DNA from 4 places in the Streptomyces sp. NPDC004732 genome. Region 4 is predicted to be linked to each of the others. Evidence: riboswitches for the same ligand, from Rfam matches in the RefSeq annotation. Region 4 holds a riboswitch; each other region holds the start of a gene.
The links. Region 4 has a riboswitch for cobalamin ahead of ABZV77_RS36345 (ABC transporter substrate-binding protein). Riboswitches for the same ligand answer to the same signal wherever they lie in the genome.

Region 1 (4,758 bases), on a different contig from region 4:
TGGCGGCGGCCAGCGAGACCGACCGCTCAAGCGCGCCCTCCAGGACGGGAAGCCCGACCTGCAGCAGTCCACGTACGCCCTTGTCCGGCCGCCCGCGCAGCCGCCGCGCCGCCCGCAGCCGCTGCACGTCGGTGATCAGGTTCGGCGCGAACGTCATCGCCACGACGACGGCGACCCCGACCTCGTACAGCGCGCCCGGCAGCGACTTCAGCAGCCGGGACGGACTGGCCAGCGCGTTCGCGGCGCCGACGCAGATCAGCAGACCGGCCAGCCTGATCCCGTCGTACAGCGCGAAGGCCAGGCCCTCCGCCGTCACCCGGCCGCCGATCCGCACGCCCTTCGCCCAGTCGGGCAGCGGCACCTCGGGCAGCGTCACGACGATGTGCGTGCCGGGGATCGGCGAGCCGAGCACGATCGCGAAGACCAGCCGGATCGCGATGACCACCAGACCCAGCTTCACGAACGCGCCGTACGACTTCGCCCACGGCGCCGACGTCCGCCGCGCCGCCACCACATAGCCCGCGACCCCGATCAGCATCCCGATCAGCAGCGGATTGGTGGTGCGCGACGCCGCGGTGCCGAGGCCGATGGCCCACACCCACCAGGCGCCCGGGTGCAGCGCGTTGCTGCGGTGCGCCTCGGGGGCGAGGCGGCGCCGCAGAAGGGCGGGCGCGCCGTTGCCGTGGTCCGTCATGGTGCTGTCCGTGTCGTCGCGTCGTGGTGGCGTGGTGGCGTGGTGTCGTCGTGTCGCCTCTGGTCAGGGCCCCGCGTCAGCCGCGGCGACGCCGGGCCTGCCAGATCCCGGCACCGCCGAGCAGCGCGACGGCGGCGATCCCGGCGATCAGACCGACCGAGGGCCCGCCGTCGCCGTCACCGTTGTCGGGGTCCGCCTGCGCGTCGGTGGTCGCGGTCTTCTTGCCGCTCGGGTCCCCGTCGCCGGAGACCTGCTCGCCGCAGCCCGACTTCGGATAGCCGTCGATGGCGCACAGCAGCGCCTTGTTGTCGTAGCGCAGCGGCTTGGCGACGGCGGCGAGGGCCTCCGCGCTGGTGGCGTCCTCGGCGACCTGCGCGCAGGCGGTGCGCGGCTTCGGCGGCCGCTCGCCGCCGGGGGCGTCGCCCGCCGTGCCGAAGTCGACGACGAGGCCGACGCGCTTCTGGCCGTCCTTCGCCGGGGTGTCCTTGCAGAGGTCCGCGAAGTCGGCGGGGCCGCGGGGCTTCGCGGAGTCCTTCGAGTCGTCGGAGACCGAGAAGCGGAAGCCCTGCACGTCGCCGTCCTCGGGGGTCGCGGTGCCGGGCCCCTGGGTGGCGTACGTCCACTGCTCGCCGTCCCGCTCCCAGAACGACCAGTAGCGGTAACCGGCGGCCTGGGCGGGCGCGGCGGCGAGGGCGCACAGCAGCGCGGCGAGGAACGCCACGACCACCGGGCGCCCGCGCCGCACACGGCCCCGTGTCACTGCTTCTTCTTGCGGTTGCCGCTGTACAGGAAGCCGATGCCGATGCCCGCGACCATGCCGACGCCGATGATCCACCAGACGCTGACGCCGCCGTCGTCGTCCTTCTCGTCCGCGTCCGACGCGGACGGGGACTTCGACGCGGTCTCCGGGGCCGGGCCCGTGGCGTTCAGCTGCTTGACGAGGTCGGCGCCGCCGAAGTCGCGCGGGTCCATGCCTGCCGCGTGCGCGGCGAAGATCAGCTGGGAGTAGGCGGCGGGGCCCGACTGCTTCGCCCAGTCCGCGGAGTTCTTCGCGAGCCAGTCGGCGGACGCCTCGGCCCGCTCGCTCTGCCCGGCGGCGGCGAGGGCGAGCACGGAGTCGGCGGTGTTGCCGAAGTCCGGCTGGTCCGTGGAGCCCGGCATCGACGACATCAGGTGGTCGTCGGTCTTGCCGAGGGTGTCGAGCAGATAGCCCACGCCGTTGCCCGCGGCCTGCGCGGCGGTGTCCGGCTTCGCGCACTTGGGCGCGGCGGTCTCGGACTTCTTGGGGGCGGAGACGACGAGGCCCTTGCCGAGGCTGCCGAGCACACCGGCGGCGGTGGCGTCGGCGTTCGGCGAGAGCTTGCCGGACTTGGCGTCGGCGAGGCCGAACGCGCCGCCGTCCTTGTCGCAGTCCATGGCGAGCTTCGGCAGCGCGTCGTAGGCGGACTTGCCGTCCTGGGACTTCATCGCCGCCGGGTTCTGGCCCGCCGCGACGAGCGCGCCGACCACGATGCCGGTGGAGTTCGCGTCGCTGGGCAGCCCCGGGTTGTAGCCCCAGCCGCCGTCCTTGTTCTGTACGGACTTCAGCCAGTCGACGCTCTTCTTGACCGTCTTGTCCTGCTTGCCGAGCGCGGCGAGGGCCTGCACGGCGGCGGCGGTGGAGTTGCTGTCGACCGCCGTCTTGGAGTTGCAGGGCTCGGTGGCGTCCGCGCGGTACGCCGCGAAGCCGCCGCTCGCGCACTGCTGGCCGGTGAGCCAGTCCACCGCCTTCGCGGCGGGCTTGACGCCCTCGGTGTCCTGGGCGAGCAGGGCGTACGACTGGCGGAAGACACCGTCGAACTTGGGGTCGGTCTTGCCGTAGAGGCCCGAGGGGAGCGCGGCCGAGGGCGACGGCGTGTCGTCCGCGAAGGCGACCGGTGCTGCGGCCGGGCCGAACACGGCGACGGCGGCCAGAACCGCTGCGCTGCGACGAACGTTCATGATGCGGCGGGTTGCCTCTCCCTGCGGGGAGCGGGGCGGCACGGACCATGCGAGCACGGCTACCGGGCGGCTCCGGCTCCGTATACCTCGACGGTGCCGCTCATCGGGGGCCCCGATGAAGCGAGCCGGTCACGTTCCGCGCCGGGCATTCCGGCTCACGGGTCCCGAAGGTCGGGGCCCGTACACGGCTGCGGGTCAGCGCCGGATTCGCACCGGCTTCCCCCTTGGCGGACGTGAGGACGACGCGCTCACTCTACCGGCCGGTCCGCGCACCTCCCGGGTCACACCGCCACGAACGTGACCGGGTCGCTGCCCGGCACGGCCTCCGCGCGCCCCAGCTTGACCAGGCGCCGCACATGGGCCTCGGCCTCCGAGACGGCGATGGTGCGCGAGCCGTAGGGGATCTCGGCCCAGGGGCGGTTCCACTCCATGCGCTCGGCGATCTGCCAGGGGGTGAGGGGCTCGGCGAGCAGGGTGCGGAGTCCGGTCAGGCGCTCCTCGTGGTGGGTCAGGAGCTCGTGGACGCGGGCGGGCGCGTCGGTGAACGTGCGCTGGTGGGCGGGCAGGACCTCCGCGGGGCCGAGGCGGCCGACGCGTTCCAGGGAGTCCAGGTAGTCGCCGAGGGGATCGGTGACGGTCTCCGAATCGGGGTCCTCGTACAGGCCGATGTGCGGGGTGATGCCGGGCAGCAGGTGGTCGCCGGAGAAGAGGCGGCCGTTGCCGCGCAGGCCCGCCGGGTGGTCCTCCTCCAGATGGAGGCAGACGTGGCCCGGCGTGTGGCCGGGGGTCCAGATCGCGCGCAGGCGGCGGCCGGGCAGGGCGAGGAGCTCGCCGGGGGTGATGGAGCGGTCGGGGAGGGCGGGGGCGAGGCCGGGGAGCTTGCGGGGACGGCCCTCGTCGCGGGCCAGGACCAGCGGGGCGAGGTGGTCGGCGGGCGCGCCTGCGGCGGTGAGCTTGTCCACCAGGTACGCGTACCAGCGGTCCGGCGGGTTCGAGCGGGTGCGGCGGACCACGGACGCGTCCGCGTCGTGCATGGCGAGCCACGCCCCCGAGGCGTCCCGGACCTTGCCGGAGAGGCCGTGGTGGTCGGGGTGGTGGTGCGTGATGACGACGCCGTGCACGTCGGCGACCGCGACGCCGCAGGTGGCGAGCCCGGCGGTGAGGGTGTCCCAGGACGTCGGGTCGTCCCAGCCGGTGTCGACGAGGACCGGTCCCGCGTCGGTGTCCAGGAGGTGGACGAGGGTGAAGCCGAGGGGGTTGTCGGGGATCGGGACCTTGATGCTCCAGACGCCGCCGCCGTGCTCGATCACCGGCGGGTCCGTCACCTGCGGGGTCATGAGGGCCTCGTCTCTGTTCGCCGGGTGCCACCACTATAACTAGAACTAGTTCCAATAGTCGCCCAAGTCGACTGTCTGGAGGCTGTGTTACCCCTTCCGTCCGTGGACTCCACGAACTAGAACTGGTATCAGTTCTGAAACCGTGTCAGGAAACCGGGTCGGGAAACCGCGTCGGGAAGCGCTCCGCAGGAGGCAGTCAGCCATGACCGAGCTCGTGGAACACGGACAGCTGTTCATCGGCGGGGAGTTGGTCGACCCGCTCGGAAAGGACGTCATCGACGTCGTCTCTCCGCACACCGGAGAGGTCTTCGCCCGGGTGCCGCACGCGGCGCCCGCCGACGTGGACCGCGCCGTCGCCGCCGCCCGCAAGGCCTTCGAGCACGGTCCCTGGCCGCGGATGACCCTGGACGAACGCATCGAGATCATCGCGAAGATCAAGGACGGATTCGCGGTGCGCCACGAGGAGATCGCCCGCGTCATCAGCTCCGAGAACGGCACCCCCTACACGTCCAGCGTGATGGTGCAGGCCCTCGCCGCGATGATGGTGTGGGACGCGGCGATCACCGTGGCCCGTGACTTCCGGTACGAGGAGCAGCGCGACGGCGTCCTCGGCAAGCTGCTCGTCCGGCGCGAACCGGTGGGCGTCGTCGCGGCCGTCGTGCCCTGGAACGTCCCGCAGTTCACCGCCGCCGCCAAGCTGGCGCCCGCGCTGCTCGCCGGCTGCCCCGTGATCCTCAAGACCTCCCC
Region 2 (4,758 bases), on a different contig from region 4:
GCGAGGGTGCAGATCACTTCGTTGTCGGCGGGCAGCCGCTTGCGCGTGACGCCGCTCGCGACCATGTTCGCGTCGCAGAGGATCGGCGCGCCGTCGCGCAGCGCCTTGCGGGCGTCGGCGATCACGCGCGGGCTGTAGGAGAGGTCGCGCACGAGGTCGACCATCCCGCAGGCGTGGATCATCCGGACCGCGACCTGGCTGACGTCGGCGGGCAGGCCTTGGAGGTCCGCCTCCGCGCGGATGGTGGCAAAGGACTCGCGGTAGATCGCCGCGCCGTCCTTCTCGTAGTCGAACACTGTGCTCTCGCTCATCTCGTGGCCGTTGGTTTCGTGGTGGTACGTGCCGTGGTGACCTGCTCGGTCAGAGTGCCGTCCGTCAGAGGCGTCCGGTCCTCGCCGGGGACGCGCACCGTCACCTCGTACTGCCCGTCGCCGGTGGCGAGGACGTCGACCCAGTCGCCCCACGGGTGCCCGCAGCGGCGTTCGCAGCCGGACCAGTGGACGGGCAGGCCGCCGAGGCCGGGGACGGCGTCGGCGCGTACGTCAGAGAGGGACTTGGCGCAGCCGGGGCGTCCGGTGCAGGCGCCGACGCCCAGCCAGGGCGATGCGGCGTCGGTGATGTGCCCGGCGTCGGCGAGTACGGCGAGACGCTCGCGGGCCGCGGCCCCGTCGGCGAAGCCGGGCACGACGAAGCCGCGCCAGGGTGTGACGCGCAGTTCGTCGGCGGGCAGCGGCAGGAGGGCCCGCCACTGGGCGGCGGTGACGCGGCCGAGGGGGGCGCTCACGACGACTGCGTCGCCGATCGCCCCGGGTGCCTGCGGGGCGCTTCGGGAGACGGTCCAGGGCTCGGTGCGCACGGCGTCGATGCCCGCGCGCTCCAGTGCTCCTGCGAGGTCCACGCGGTGCTCGCGGGGCAGCTCCCCCACCCGCCAGGCGCCGTTGCCCGCGGCGGTCGCGGCGGCGTGGAAGGCCCCCGCGGCGGTGAGCGCGGCGCGGGGGGCGTCGGCTCCGGCGATCCGGAACGCCAGGCCGCCGACGCGGACGACCGCCGTCCCGCCCGATTCTGCGATCAAGGTCACATCGCCGCCGAGTCCGACGACGTCCCCTCGCCCGTCGTCCAGGGCGAACAGGAAGCGGCCCGAGAGCTCCGTGGTCCACTCCTCGGAACACAGGAGTCCGTCCAGCTCACGGGCCCACAACTGCACGTCACCATGGCCGAGTCGGTCGATGCCCGCGAGCGGTGACGCCACGACGTTGCGGATGCGCTCGTGCCGCTCGGAGGGGAGCAGGCCCGCTTGTGAGAGCAGCGCGGAGAGTTCGCCGCCGCAGGTCTCGCCGAGGCCCCGCAGCTCGATGTTGCCGCGCGAGGTGATGCTGAGGCAGCCGTCCGCCAGACGCTCCGCCGCGGTGACCAGCGCCTCGGCCTGACGTGTCGTCAAAAGTCCTGCGGGCAGCCGGAGTCGGGCGAGGTGGCCGTCGTCGGCGCGGTGCAGGCGGAGGGCTCCGGGGCAGGCGTCACCCCTGTCGCGTATGGGGGGTTCGCCCTGTTTTGTGGATGATGCTCGGGTGGGCGGCATGGCGGCGAGCATACCCACGCGGATCCGGCGGGTCGCCTCCCGAGACGGACCGTTCTGGCAGGTGGCCGCCCCGCCGACCGTGGGCAGGACTTACTATGCAGGCGGCGGGCTACCAAGTCCGTCGACGCCAGCGACGGCGTGGGTCCACCAGGACCCGAAGGAGGAAGCCCGGTGTGAATCCGGCGCGGTCCCGCCACTGTGAGCCCCACCCGAGTGGGGCGAGCCAGGAACTCCTGCCGTCCATACGACCACCCGGGGCGCGGACACCCCGAGGAAGGCCTGCGCCCGCATGCTTCTGCTGTTGTCGACCTCCGACACCGACCTGCTCAGCGCCCGCGCGGCGGGGGGTCCGGTCGACTACCGGTTCGCCAACCCCTCCCGTCTTGACCTCGAAGGACTGCCCGCGCTGCTGGACGGCGTCGACCTCGTCGTCGTCCGTCTCCTCGGCGGCGTCCGTGCCTGGCAGGACGGCCTGGACCAGCTCATCGCCACCGGTCTCCCTGTGGTCGTGCTCACCGGTGAACAGGCACCCGACGCCCAGCTCATGGCCTCCTCGACCGTGCCGGTCGGCATCGCCGCCGAGGCGCACGCCTACCTGGCGCACGGCGGCCCCGCGAACCTGGAGCAGCTGGCCCGCTTCCTCTCCGACACCGTGCTGCTCACCGGCCACGGCTTCGAGCCGCCCGCCCCCGCCCCGTCGTGGGGCCCGCTGGAGCGCACGGCCCGCGCCGACGGCGCCGAAGGCACTGACAGCCCGACCGTGGCGGTGCTCTACTACCGCGCCCACCACATGAGCGGCAACACCGCGTTCGTGGACGCGCTGTGCGGCGCGATCGAGGACGCGGGCGCCCGGGCACTGCCGCTGTACGTGGCCTCGCTGCGCGCCCCCGAGCCCGAGCTGATCGACGCGCTGCGGGCCGCCGACACCATCGTGACGACGGTCCTCGCGGCCGGTGGCACCAAGCCCGCCGAGGCCTCCGCGGGCGGCGACGACGAGTCGTGGGACGCGGGTGCGCTGACCGGGCTCGACGTGCCGATCCTCCAGGCGCTCTGTCTGACCGGGTCGCGTTCGGCCTGGCAGGAGAACGACGAGGGCGTCTCGCCGCTCGACGCCGCGAGCCAGATCGCGGTGCCGGAGTTCGACGGCCGCCTCATCACGGTCCCCTTCTCCTTCAAGGAGATCGACGAGGACGGTCTGCCCGCGTACGTCGCCGACGCCGAGCGCGCGGCCCGCGTCGCCGGTATCGCCGTGCGCCACGCGCGCCTCAAGCACATCCCGGCCGCCGACAAGCGCATCGCCCTGGTGCTTTCCGCGTACCCGACGAAGCACTCCCGCATCGGCAACGCGGTCGGCCTGGACACCCCGGCATCCGCCGTCGAGCTCCTTCGCCGACTCCGCGCCGAGGGGTACGACTTCGGCCCCGAGGCCGACATCCCCGGCCTGGTCTCCGGCGACGGCGACGAGCTGATCCGCGCGCTCATCGACGCAGGCGGCCACGACCAGGACTGGCTCACCGAGGAGCAGCTCGCCGCCAACCCGGTGCGCATCCCCGCCGCCGACTACAAGCGGTGGTACGCGACCCTGCCCGAGGAACTGCGCGACTCCGTCGAGCAGCACTGGGGCCCGCCGCCCGGCGAGATGTTCCTCGACCGGTCCCGCGTCGGCCAGGGCGGCGACCCGGAGGGCGACATCGTGCTCGCGGCCCTGCGCCGCGAGAACCTCCTCATCCTGATCCAGCCGCCGCGCGGCTTCGGCGAGAACCCGATCGCGATCTACCACGACCCCGATCTGCCGCCGTCGCACCACTACTTGGCCGCCTACCGCTGGATCGCGGCGCCCGCGTCCGACAACGGCTTCGGCGCCGACGCGATGATCCACCTCGGCAAGCACGGCAACCTGGAGTGGCTGCCCGGCAAGAACGCGGGCCTCTCCGCGGCGTGCGGCCCCGACGCCGCGCTCGGCGACCTGCCCCTGATCTACCCCTTCCTGGTCAACGACCCGGGCGAGGGCACGCAGGCCAAGCGCCGTGTGCACGCCACGCTCATCGACCACCTGGTGCCGCCGATGGCGCGCGCCGACTCCTACGGCGACATCGCGCGCCTGGAGCAGCTCCTCGACGAGTACGCCCAGATCAGCTCCATGGACCCGGCGAAGCTCCCGGCGATCCGCGCGCAGATCTGGACGCTCATCCAGGCCGCCAAGCTCGACCACGACCTGGGTCTCGAGCACCGCCCGGACGACGACGGCTTCGACGACTTCCTGCTGCACGTCGACGGCTGGCTCTGCGAGATCAAGGACATGCAGATCCGCGACGGTCTGCACGTCCTGGGCAACCCGCCCGCGGGCGCCGACCGCGTGAACCTCGTGCTCGCCGTGTTGCGCGCCCGCCAGATCTGGGGCGGCACGACCGCGCTGCCGGGCCTGCGCGAGGCGCTCGGCCTCGACGAGTCGGCGGCGACGCGCGTCACCGCCGACGAGGCCGAGGACAAGGCCCGCGCCCTGGTCCAGGCGATGGACGACGCGGACTGGGACCCGGCGGCCGTGGCCTCCGTGGCCGCGGACCACGGCGACCAGGTCGCCGCCATCCTGGAGTTCGCGGCCCGCGAGGTCGTCCCGCGCCTGGCGGCCACCACCGCCGAGCTCGACCACTCCGTGCACGCCCTGAACGGCGGCTTCGTCCCGGCGGGCCCGTCGGGCTCCCCGCTGCGCGGCCTGGTCAACGTCCTGCCGACCGGCCGGAACTTCTACTCGGTCGACCCGAAGGCCGTCCCCTCCCGCCTCGCGTGGGAGACGGGCCAGGCCCTGGCCGACTCCCTCGTCGAGCGCTACCAGCAGGACAACGGCGAGTACCCCACCTCCGTGGGTCTGTCCCTGTGGGGCACGAGCGCCATGCGCACCGCGGGCGACGACGTCGCGGAGGCGATGGCGCTGCTCGGCATCCGCCCCGTCTGGGACGACGCGTCACGCCGCGTCACCGGTCTGGAAGCCGTCCCGTACGAGGAGCTGGGCCGCCCGCGCATCGATGTGACGCTGCGCATCTCGGGCTTCTTCCGCGACGCGTTCCCGCACACGATCGGCCTGCTCGACGACGCGGTGCGGCTCGCGGCCTCCCTGGAGGAGCCCGCCGACCGCAACTACGTGCGCGCCCACGCCCAGGCCGACCTGGCCGAGCACGGCGACG
Region 3 (4,758 bases), on a different contig from region 4:
CACGCCCGCTTTCACCAGGCGGGGCAGCAGGTCCGACATCGGTGTGGTGAAGGCGAACAGCAGCACGCCCAGCGAGGCGGCGGAGGTCCGCAGGAGCAGCCCGCCCGCCCGCGCCGGGCCGCCCTCCGCGAAGGTCACGAACCCGTCGGGGCCGCCGACTTGGACGAGCAGGGTGAGTGCGCCGGTGACACAGAAGCCGAGCGGCACCCGGTAGGCGCGCCACAGCTTGCGGGGCGGCACACCGGCGGGACCGAGCAGCAGGACGACTGCGGCGGCCAGGACCAGGACGGCGCCCGGCCAGGGCGGCAGCGAGATGGCGAGGATCGTGAGGCCGAGCCCGAGCACGGCCTTGTCCACGGGGTGCCGGCGGCGCCAGCGACTGCTGTGCGCCGCCGCGTCGATGGGCAGCACGCCGGGTCAGACCTGCTCGGTCTCGGCCCGGGCACCGTCCGCGTCGACCGGCTCGGCCGCCCGCTCCGCACGCGCCTGTTCCGCGCCCTGCTTGCGGCCCTTGCGCAGCCCGAAGTAGTAGGCGAGGACGCCCGCGCCGAGGGCGGCCTGCAGGGCGAAGAGCGCCGACTCGACCTCCCCGGACGGGGGTTCGTACAGCGGCGAGAACCACGGCTCGTAGTCCGGCTTGATCTCGGTGATCGCCGTCTCGGCCTGGGCGTCGGCCCCGGCGAACGGCTCCTCCTCGTCGTCGCCGAGTCCCAGCGCGATCGGCAGCACGGCGAGCGCGGCCACGATGAGGAGCAGCAGGGTGTTGATCTTCGCGTTGCGGCTCATCAGGCACTGGCCCCCGTCTGTGTCTCGGTCGGCTCGGTCGGCTTGGTCGGCTCGGTCGACTTGGTCGTCACGTCCGTCTGCTTGCGCTGCAGCAGCACGCCGAGGCGCGTGAGTTCGCCCTTGCTCGACTGCACGAGGAGCCGCATCACCAGGACGGTGAGCAGTCCTTCGCTGACCGCAAGCGGAATCTGCGTGACGGCGAAGATGCCGCCGAACTTGCCCAGGGCGCCGAGGAAGCCGCTGCTGGGGTCGGGGAACGCCAGGGCCAGCTGGACGCTGGTGACGCAGTACGTGGACAGGTCGGCGACGAACGCGCCGAAGAACACGGCGACCATGAGCGGCACGTCGTACCGCTTGAGGAGCCGGTAGACCGCGTATCCCGCCCAGGGCCCGACGATCGCCATGGAGAACACGTTGGCGCCCAGGGTGGTGAGCCCGCCGTGGGCGAGCAGCAGCGCCTGGAAGAGCAGGGTGATGGTGCCGAGCACCGTCATGATCGGTGGTCGGAACAGGATCGCCCCGAGTCCGGTTCCCGTCGGGTGCGAGCAACTGCCCGTCACGGAAGGGATCTTCAGGGCGGAAAGGACGAACGTGAAGGCTCCGGAGGCGCCGAGGAGCAGGGTGCTCTCCGGGTGTTCCTTGACTTCACGGGTCAGGGAGCGGACTCCGTGTACGACGAACGGCGCGGACGCTACGCCCCAGGCGATCGCGTGCGCCGGTGGGAGGAAACCCTCGGCTATGTGCATGGCTCGGCAGACCCTCTCCAGCACCTCGTGGATGGACAACGCGCCTTGGCCGGTCTCCTGGCTGACGGGTCGTACCGACCGGACTCCGCCTTCCCGGGCACGTGAGTACCCAGTGGCTGCCGCGAGGGCTGGAGCCGGACTTCCCGATCACAGTGGCGAGGGCCGCACCGGCATCACACCGGATTTCCCGTTCACCAAGGCGTGGCGACATTAGTGCGCAACGGACGTGCTGACAACTTGCGGGCTCGTTGCGCCGGTGGCACGCGCGAGCGCGCATACCACCGCGTGCGCCCCTGTTCAGAGGCTGTGTGCGGAAGTGGCAGGCGGTGGGGAGCGGACGCGGAAGGGGGGCGCACAGGGGGCGCAGAAGCGGGTCTGGAGCCGTCAGGTCCGGGCGTCCGGCGGCGGGGGCGGCTTCGGCGCTCCGCGCGGGGGTGCGATCTTCGCATACGCGACGGGGGATCCGGCGGCGGCCGGAACCTTCTCCGCGGCGCGGTCCGGGTCCGGCGGCAGCAGTGCGTCACGGCGGGCGCCGGGGTCCCAGCCGGTCTCCACGACGCGCTTCTGTACGACGATCGCGCCGAGGAGGACGGCCACGCCGATCAGCAGCATCAGGACGACCCCGCCGGTCTCCCCCGTCTTGGCCGCATAGCCGACGAGTGTGCCGAACCAGCCGAAGTCGGCGTCCCCGAAGGTGGTGTTCTCCTCCCCGAAGGCGCCCAGGACCTTCAGGAGCAGCGCGGGCAGGAAGGTGATGATGACGCCGTTGACGAAGGCGCCGAGCGCCGCGCCGCGGCGGCCGCCGGTCGCGTTGCCGTAGACCCCGGCCGCGCCGCCGGTGAAGAAGTGCGGGACCAGTCCTGGCAGGACGAGGGCGAGTCCGAAGGCCGGGTGGAAGATCCAGGCGAGCAGGCCGAGGCTGACGAGGCCGCCGACGAAGCTGGAGATGAAGCCGATGAGGACGGCGTTCTGTGCGTAGGGGAAGACGATGGGCGCGTCGAGGGAGGGCACCGCGCCGGGCACCAGTTTCCTGGCGATGCCCTGGAAGGCCGGGACGAGTTCGCCGAGGATCGTGCGGACGCCGAAGAGGATCACGGCGACGGCGATGCCGAACTGGAGGCCCTGCATGACGGACTGCATGACGTAGTCGCCGACGCCGCCCGCGCCCGCCGCGCCGTTCTCGCCGAAGGCCTTGAACGCCTCTTCCTTGCCCACCTTCCCGAGGAAGACCAGCGACATGATCAGGTAGATCAGCACCATGGACAGCGCGGTCGCGACCATGGAGTCACGCAGGAAGCGCAGCCCTTCGGGGAGGTCCATCTCCTCGGTGCTGCGGCTGCGACGGCCGACCAGCTGCCCCGTGGCGCCCGCCGCGATGTACCCGGCCGTGCCGAAGTGGCCGATGGCGACGCTGTCGTTGCCGGTGACGCGCTTGGTCCAGGGGTGCGCGAAGGCGGGCATGGCGACCAGCAGGATGCCGAGCAGGACACCGCCGACGACGACCACGACCCATGACGACTGGCCCGCGATGGCCAGGACCATCGTCAGCAGGGTCGCCATGAACAGCATGTGGTGGCCCGTCAGGAAGACATAGCGCAGTGGGGTGAAGCGGGCGAGCAGCAGGCTGATGGCGAAGCCGAGGATCATCAGCCAGGCGACGCGGGCGCCGTACTGCTCCTGGGCGATGCCGACGATCGCCTCGTTGGTGGGGATCACGCCGTGTGCCCCGGTGGAGCCCTGGATCATCTCGCCGAGCGGGGCGAGCGCGCCGACGACGAGGGTGGCGCCCGCCCCGATCAGCAGGAAGCCGAGCGTCGCCTTGATGGCTCCGCCGACGATCTGCCCGGCGGACTTCTTCAGCGCGATCAGGCCCGCGGCCGTGATGAGGCCGATGAGGTAGGCGGGTTGGCTGAGGATCTCGTTGACGAGAAACTCGGCGGTCGACACGAGCCAGTCCATGGTGGGTTCTTTCTCCTTGCCCGGTCTCTCGGTTCTCTCGGGTCCGTGGGCCTCAGATCAGACGTCGTAGGTGTCCCTGAGCACCCGGTCGGCCTCCGTCGCGCTGGTGAAGTCCTCGACGACCTTCACCGGGACGCCCACGTCACCGAGGGTCCTGGCGATCTCCCGCGAGGTGAGGATGGCGACGGCCTCGTTCGCCTTGCCCTTGGCCGAGATGGTGTCCGTCGCCTCGACGGTGACGTACCGGTCCCATCCCCAGCGGTCCAGGACCCCCTCGACGGTCTGCTTGAGGAACAGGCTGGTGCCGACGCCGTTGCCGCAGACGGTCAGGATCTTGTGCAGGTCCCCGCCGCGCGCGGCCTCCTTGCGCGGCTCCGCGGGCGCTCCCCCGCCGCCGAGGATGGCGTGCACGTCCTGCGGGGTGGGTGCCTCGCGCAGGGCGCGTGCCGTGTCGGGATCGGCGAGCAGCCGGGCGAGCGCGCCCATCGCGGCGGTGTGTTCGGAGGCGTCCCTGGCGGCTAGGCCGACGACCAGTTCGACGGGGTCGTTCGCCTCGTGGCCGAACTCGACGGGGGCCGCGAGCCGCACCCAGGACATGCTGGTGCGCAGCACGGCGGGCGAGGGGCGGGCGTGTGCGAACGCAAGGCCGGGCGCGATGACGATGTAGGGCCCGTTCTCCTGGACGTTCTCGATCATCTCCGCGGTGTACGTGTCCGTGGCGGCGCCCGTCGCGACCATCAGGTCACCGGCGCGGCGGACGGCTTCGCGCCAGTCGGCCGCCGGCGCGTCGAGGAGCACGGCTGCCACGGGGAGGATCTCGTTCAGCGCTGCCATGCCCATGATTCTCTCCGACGCGCGCGGCCCGGCACGTCCGCAGCGCCGTTCGGGGCGGAGCCACGCTGGGGCGCCCCCGGAAAGAGTGACCTGGCGAGGGTGGATGGCCCAGGGGTGATTGGCCCCACCGCCGCGGGAGGTACATCTGCGGCTGCACCGCCACGGACCCTGCGGCGGCCGCACCGCCACGAATGGAGTCGCCTTGAAGGCAGCAACGACAGTCCGGGCCACCCGCCGCACCCGGATCGGCGCGAAAGTGCTCGCGCTGGTCGCCACGGCCTCGCTCACCGTGGGCGCGCCCTCCTACGCGAGCGCCCCCGCCTCCGAGGACGCCCCCGCTCCCCGGAGCACCTCGCCCTTCACCGGGCAGTCCGCACGGCAGAACCCGGTCCTCGCCGTGAAGTTCGACAACGCGCGCCGGGCCCGGCCGCAC
Region 4 (4,758 bases):
CCGTGCGCCACGTCCGCGGAGTGGAACAGCATCGGGCCGTCGCTGGCCGGGGTGTCACCGGCGGCGAGGACCGGCTTCTTCCACTCGTCGATGTAGGTGTTGATCGCCGCGGGCTTGCCCTCGTACCAGGTGAGCGGCGCCCACAGGTTCGGCGTCAGCTCGCGCTTCGCGAGCTTCGCGCGGTCCTTCTCGCCGAAGCGGCCCTCGGCGATCTCCTTGCGGGAGCTGGTGACCTCACCGGTCTTGCGGTCCTTGAGCTGCATGGCGACGCCGATGACGTTCTGCGGCTTCACGCCGTAGCCGTACTTCGGGTCGGCGAGGACCATGCGCACCAGATCCTCGCTGGCCGCGCTGACGACGTACACCTCGATGCCGTGCGCCTGCAGCGTCTTGTAGAGCTGCTGCATGCCGCGCGAGAACTCCGGCGGCTTCACCTCGGTCTTCGTCGGCTTGCCGTCCTCGAAGTACTCGGCGGGGATCGGCTTCTTGTACGCCAGGAGCTCGTCGACGTACCCCTTGAGCTCCTTCAGCGTGAAGCCGGAGAAGATCTGCGCGGCCCAGGGGTAGCAGACCTGGTCGTCCACCTCGCACAGCCGGTTGTAGTAGCTGTAGAGGCTCTCCTTGTGCCCGGCCTTGTCCTTGAAGGGGATGATCTTCAGGGACGGGTCCATGGTCTTGCGGGTGAGGACGCCCTTCATCTCCAGGAAGGGGAGCAGCGACTCCTCGAGGTCGTTGCGGTACGTCGTGTTGTCCGCGTCGAAGACCGCGTACGCACCCTTGTGGTCGTTCTTCGCGATGACCTTGCCCAGCTTCTTGGCGACCGGCTTCGGCCAGTGCGACAGCTCGCGGGCGGTGGCCGCCGAGGTGTCGGCGGCGTTCGCCTCGTCCGTCGGCCACAGGGCGCTGCCCGCGAGAACGGCGGCGGCCAGCGCGCCCGTGGTGCCGATGACGGCCAGCTTGCTCTTTGCCCGTACTGCCATGTCTCTACGTCCCTGCCGTTCCCTGCGAGCGATGTGCGGCCCCGACCGGAGCGGCGCGCAATGCTATGGGGCGGCAGGGACATTTCCCATGATCGACGTCACCGTGGCGCGGTGGCATGGGGCGGGTGAACAGGGGTAGCAGAAGGGTTCCGCGCATACTGGGCCCATGGACTCCCGTGAGTTCGTCCGCGCCGCTCCACGGCTCGACGGCATGGTCGTCTCCGCGGTCGGCTACCGCACCGCGGGGCAGCGGCCGGGGCTGCACCGGGGGCTCCCTTCGCCGTATCTGACGGTGATCTTCTCCCTGGACGGGACCATCGCCACCGGCAGCACCCCGGACCGGGCGACGGGACCGGACGCGACGCGCACCGACATCATCGTGGGCGGCCTGCACCAGAGCCCCGCGTACGTCGTCCAGCCCGAGCACGAGGCGGGCATCCAGCTCGCCGTGCATCCCCTCGCGGCCCGCGCCCTCCTCGGCCTGCCCGCCGCCGGGCTCACCGGGCAGCTCGTCGTCGGCGGCACGGACGTCCTCGGCGACCCGGCCGCCGAGATCCGCGAGCGGCTGTGCGAGCTGGACCGCTGGGAGGAGCGCTTCGCCCTCCTGTCGGCCTACCTGAGGCGGCGCGCGGCCACGGACCGCGCCGCCGGATCCGTCCGCCCCGAGGTCGCGGAGGCCTGGGCGTGGCTGGCCAGGCACCGGGGCGCGGGCACCCTCGGCGGCCTCTCCCGGCACGTCGCGCTCAGCGAGCGCAGGCTGACCGCGCTGTTCCGCGCCGAGACGGGACTCACCCCCAAGCAGGCCGCCCGCCTGATGCGCTTCCAGCACGCCAAGGCCACCGTGACCCGCGCCGTCGCGGCGGGCGCCCCGCCGGACCTGGCCGGGGTCGCGGCCGACACCGGGTACTACGACCACTCCCACCTCGTACGCGACTTCCGGCAGTACACCGGCGAGACCCCCACCCGCTGGCTGGCCGAAGAGTGCCGGAATATCCAAGCCGGGGCGCACGGCCGGGGCGAAGAGTAGAGCCATGGAAACCAACCGGAACACCACGCAAGAACAGCAGCTCAGCACGCCCGCCCCGGCGATCTGGCCGGGCCTCCAGGCCCAGGACGCCCCCGCCCTGATCGACTTCCTCGTCGGCACCGTCGGCTTCCTGCGCACCGCCGTCTACGAGGACGAGGGCCGGGTCGCCCACGCCCAGCTCGACTGGCCCGAGGGCGGTGGGGTCATGCTCGGCTCGTACGACCCGGCCGACGAGGCGACCTGCGGCAGGCCCGGCACCGCGGGCGCCTACGTCGTCACCGACCACGTGGACGACCTCTACCGCAGGCTCGCCGAGGCCGGTGTGAAGGTGATCAGCGAGATCGAGGACAAGCCCTACGGAAGCCGTGAATTCGGCATCGAGGATCCGGAGGGCAACCGCTGGTCCTTCGGGACGTACCGCGGCGAGCCCAGGCCCGCGCCGACCACCGCGACGACGCCCGGGCCGACCGCGTGAACTCGCGTGATAACTTGCGCAAGCCAGTCAAACCCACACCTGGGCCAGGGAATCCGGTGCGAATCCGGAGCTGACGCGCAGCGGTGAGGGGGACGGGCGGGGCCACGGCCACTGGGCGTCACAGGACGCCCGGGAAGGCGCCCCGCCCGGCCGATCCCCGAGTCCGAAGACCTGCTGGCGCCCTCCCCGCTCACCCTGCGGCGGAGGTCACGACGCAGGCCAGGCTCCGCGTATGAGCCGTGACACCCAAGGGATCACGTGTCCTCGACAGCCCGTATATCCGCCCTCCTCTGTGCCTGCCTGTTCGCGCTCACCGCGTGCGGCGGCTCCGCGCAGAAGACATCGCAGTCCGGGCAGCAGAGCACCGAGGGCTACCCGGTCACGGTCACCTCCTGCGGCAAGGACGCGAAGGTCGGGGCACCCCCGCAGCGGGCCGTCTCCCTCGACCAGGGCTCCACGGAGATCCTGCTCTCCCTCGGCCTCGCCGACCGCATGGTGGGCACCGGCACCTGGACCGACCCGGTCCTGGAGAACCTGGCGAAGGACAACGCGAAGGTGGAGCGGCTCGCCGACCGCTACCCGTCCCTGGAGAAGGTCCTGTCCAAGGAGCCGGACTTCGTCAGCGCCTCCTTCCTCTACACGGTCGGCAAGGGCGGCGTCGCCGACCGCGCGAAGTTCGACGAGCTCGGCGTGCCCGTCTACGTCTCGCCCACCGACTGCGCGGGCAAGGACAACGACGGCGGCGGCGACGGCAAGCGCGTCAAGACCCTCACCATGGACACCGTCTACGGCGAGGTGCGCGACCTGGCGAAGGTCTTCCACGTCGAGAAGCGCGGCGAGCAGCTGATCGCCGACATGAAGCGCCGGGTCGGCAGGGCCACCAAGGACATCAACACCGCCGACGCCTCCGGCACCAAGCTCATGTACTGGTTCGCCAACTCCGACGCCCCGTACCTGGCGGGCTGCTGCGGCGCCCCCGGCATCATCACCCGCGAACTCGGCGCGAAGAACGTCTTCGACGACACCCACGAGGAATGGCCCCAGATCAACTGGGAGACCGTCGCCGACCGCGACCCCGACGTCCTCGTCATCGGCGACCTCACCCGCAAGTCGCAGTCCGCGGAGAGCGCCGCGGCGAAGATCAAGTTCCTGGAGTCCAACCCGGCGACCAAGAACCTGACGGCCGTGAAGAAGAAGCGGTACGTCCTGCTCAGCGGCCAGGCCATGAACCCCACGATCCGCACGGTCGACGGCATCGAGCAAGTGGCCGCCGGGCTGCGGAAGTTCGGACTCGTCAAGTGACGGAGGCCGCGCCGGACACGGGCAGTGTCACCGGCGCCGCCCCCGCCCGCGTGCGGCAGGGGCTGCTGTGGCTCGCCGGGGCCGCCGCGCTCCTCCTCTCCGTCTCCGTGGCCGTCACCATCGGCCCCGCGGAGATCTCCGTGTCCGACGTGTGGTCGACCGTCGCCGCCCACCTCGGCTGGGGCGAGAGCCCGCTCACCCCGATCAGGGACGGCATCGTCTGGAACCTGCGGATGCCGCGCACCGTGCTCGCCGCCGTCTGCGGCGCGGGCCTCGCGGTCTGCGGTGCGGTCATGCAGTCCCTGCTCCGCAACCCCCTCGCCGACCCCTTCGTGCTCGGGGTGTCGTCCGGGGCGTCCACGGGAGCGGTCGCGGTCGTCGTCCTCGGGGTCGGCGGGGGAGTGGTGTCGGTCTCCGCGGGCGCCTTCGCGGGCGCGCTCTGCTCCTTCGCGCTCGTGCTGCTCCTGAGCCACACCCTCGGCGACACCACGGACCGGGTCGTGCTGTCCGGCGTCGCGGCCATGCAGCTCTTCTCCGCGCTGACGTCGTTCGTCGTCCTCACGGCGGGCGACGCGGAGACGACGCGCGGCGTGCTGTTCTGGCTCCTGGGCTCGCTCAGCGGGGTCGGCTGGACGGACGTGTGGCTGTGCGGCGCGGTGCTCGTGGCGGCGCTGGTCGTCTGCCTCGGCCACGCCCGCACGCTGGACGCCTTCGCGTTCGGCCCGGAGGCCGCGGCGGCGCTGGGCGTCCGGGTGGCCCGCACCCGCCTCGTCCTGCTCTGCACGACGGCGCTGCTCACGGCGGCCCTGGTCAGCTCGGCGGGCGCCATCGGCTTCGTCGGCCTGGTCCTGCCGCACGCGGCCCGCGCGGTCGTCGGCTCCGGACACGCCAGACTGCTCCCGGTCACGGCGCTCGCCGGGGCGGTCTTCCTGGTCTGGGTGGACACGCTGGCCCGCACGGCGCTTGACCCGCAG

Region 1: linked by a shared signal. The riboswitch ahead of ABZV77_RS26815 (prenyltransferase/squalene oxidase repeat-containing protein) and the one ahead of ABZV77_RS36345 (ABC transporter substrate-binding protein) in region 4 are both predicted to bind cobalamin.
Region 2: linked by a shared signal. The riboswitch ahead of cobN (cobaltochelatase subunit CobN) and the one ahead of ABZV77_RS36345 (ABC transporter substrate-binding protein) in region 4 are both predicted to bind cobalamin.
Region 3: linked by a shared signal. The riboswitch ahead of ABZV77_RS39375 (energy-coupling factor ABC transporter permease) and the one ahead of ABZV77_RS36345 (ABC transporter substrate-binding protein) in region 4 are both predicted to bind cobalamin.

The regions. Positions count from the first base shown of each region.
Region 1 is NZ_JBEXJR010000009.1:43,992-48,749, reverse strand. Features, by position in the region: gene ABZV77_RS26825 (energy-coupling factor transporter transmembrane component T) at 1-694, opposite strand, end outside; gene ABZV77_RS26820 (SCO2322 family protein) at 771-1,454, opposite strand; gene ABZV77_RS26815 (prenyltransferase/squalene oxidase repeat-containing protein) at 1,451-2,674, opposite strand; cobalamin riboswitch at 2,797-2,931, opposite strand; gene ABZV77_RS26810 (MBL fold metallo-hydrolase) at 2,956-4,011, opposite strand; gene ABZV77_RS26805 (aldehyde dehydrogenase) at 4,214-4,758, shown strand, end outside.
Region 2 is NZ_JBEXJR010000001.1:819,989-824,746, forward strand. Features, by position in the region: gene ABZV77_RS03380 (precorrin-8X methylmutase) at 1-311, opposite strand, end outside; gene ABZV77_RS03385 (cobalamin biosynthesis protein CobG) at 308-1,588, opposite strand; cobalamin riboswitch at 1,694-1,832, shown strand; gene cobN (cobaltochelatase subunit CobN) at 1,866-4,758, shown strand, end outside.
Region 3 is NZ_JBEXJR010000021.1:19,905-24,662, forward strand. Features, by position in the region: gene cbiQ (cobalt ECF transporter T component CbiQ) at 1-411, opposite strand, end outside; gene ABZV77_RS39370 (energy-coupling factor ABC transporter substrate-binding protein) at 418-786, opposite strand; gene ABZV77_RS39375 (energy-coupling factor ABC transporter permease) at 786-1,532, opposite strand; cobalamin riboswitch at 1,562-1,746, opposite strand; gene ABZV77_RS39380 (PTS ascorbate transporter subunit IIC) at 1,917-3,491, opposite strand; gene ABZV77_RS39385 (PTS sugar transporter subunit IIA) at 3,549-4,325, opposite strand; gene ABZV77_RS39390 (DUF3048 domain-containing protein) at 4,528-4,758, shown strand, end outside.
Region 4 is NZ_JBEXJR010000016.1:129,153-133,910, forward strand. Features, by position in the region: gene ABZV77_RS36330 (HAD family hydrolase) at 1-980, opposite strand, end outside; gene ABZV77_RS36335 (helix-turn-helix domain-containing protein) at 1,147-2,007, shown strand; gene ABZV77_RS36340 (VOC family protein) at 2,012-2,482, shown strand; cobalamin riboswitch at 2,490-2,676, shown strand; gene ABZV77_RS36345 (ABC transporter substrate-binding protein) at 2,741-3,784, shown strand; gene ABZV77_RS36350 (iron chelate uptake ABC transporter family permease subunit) at 3,835-4,758, shown strand, end outside.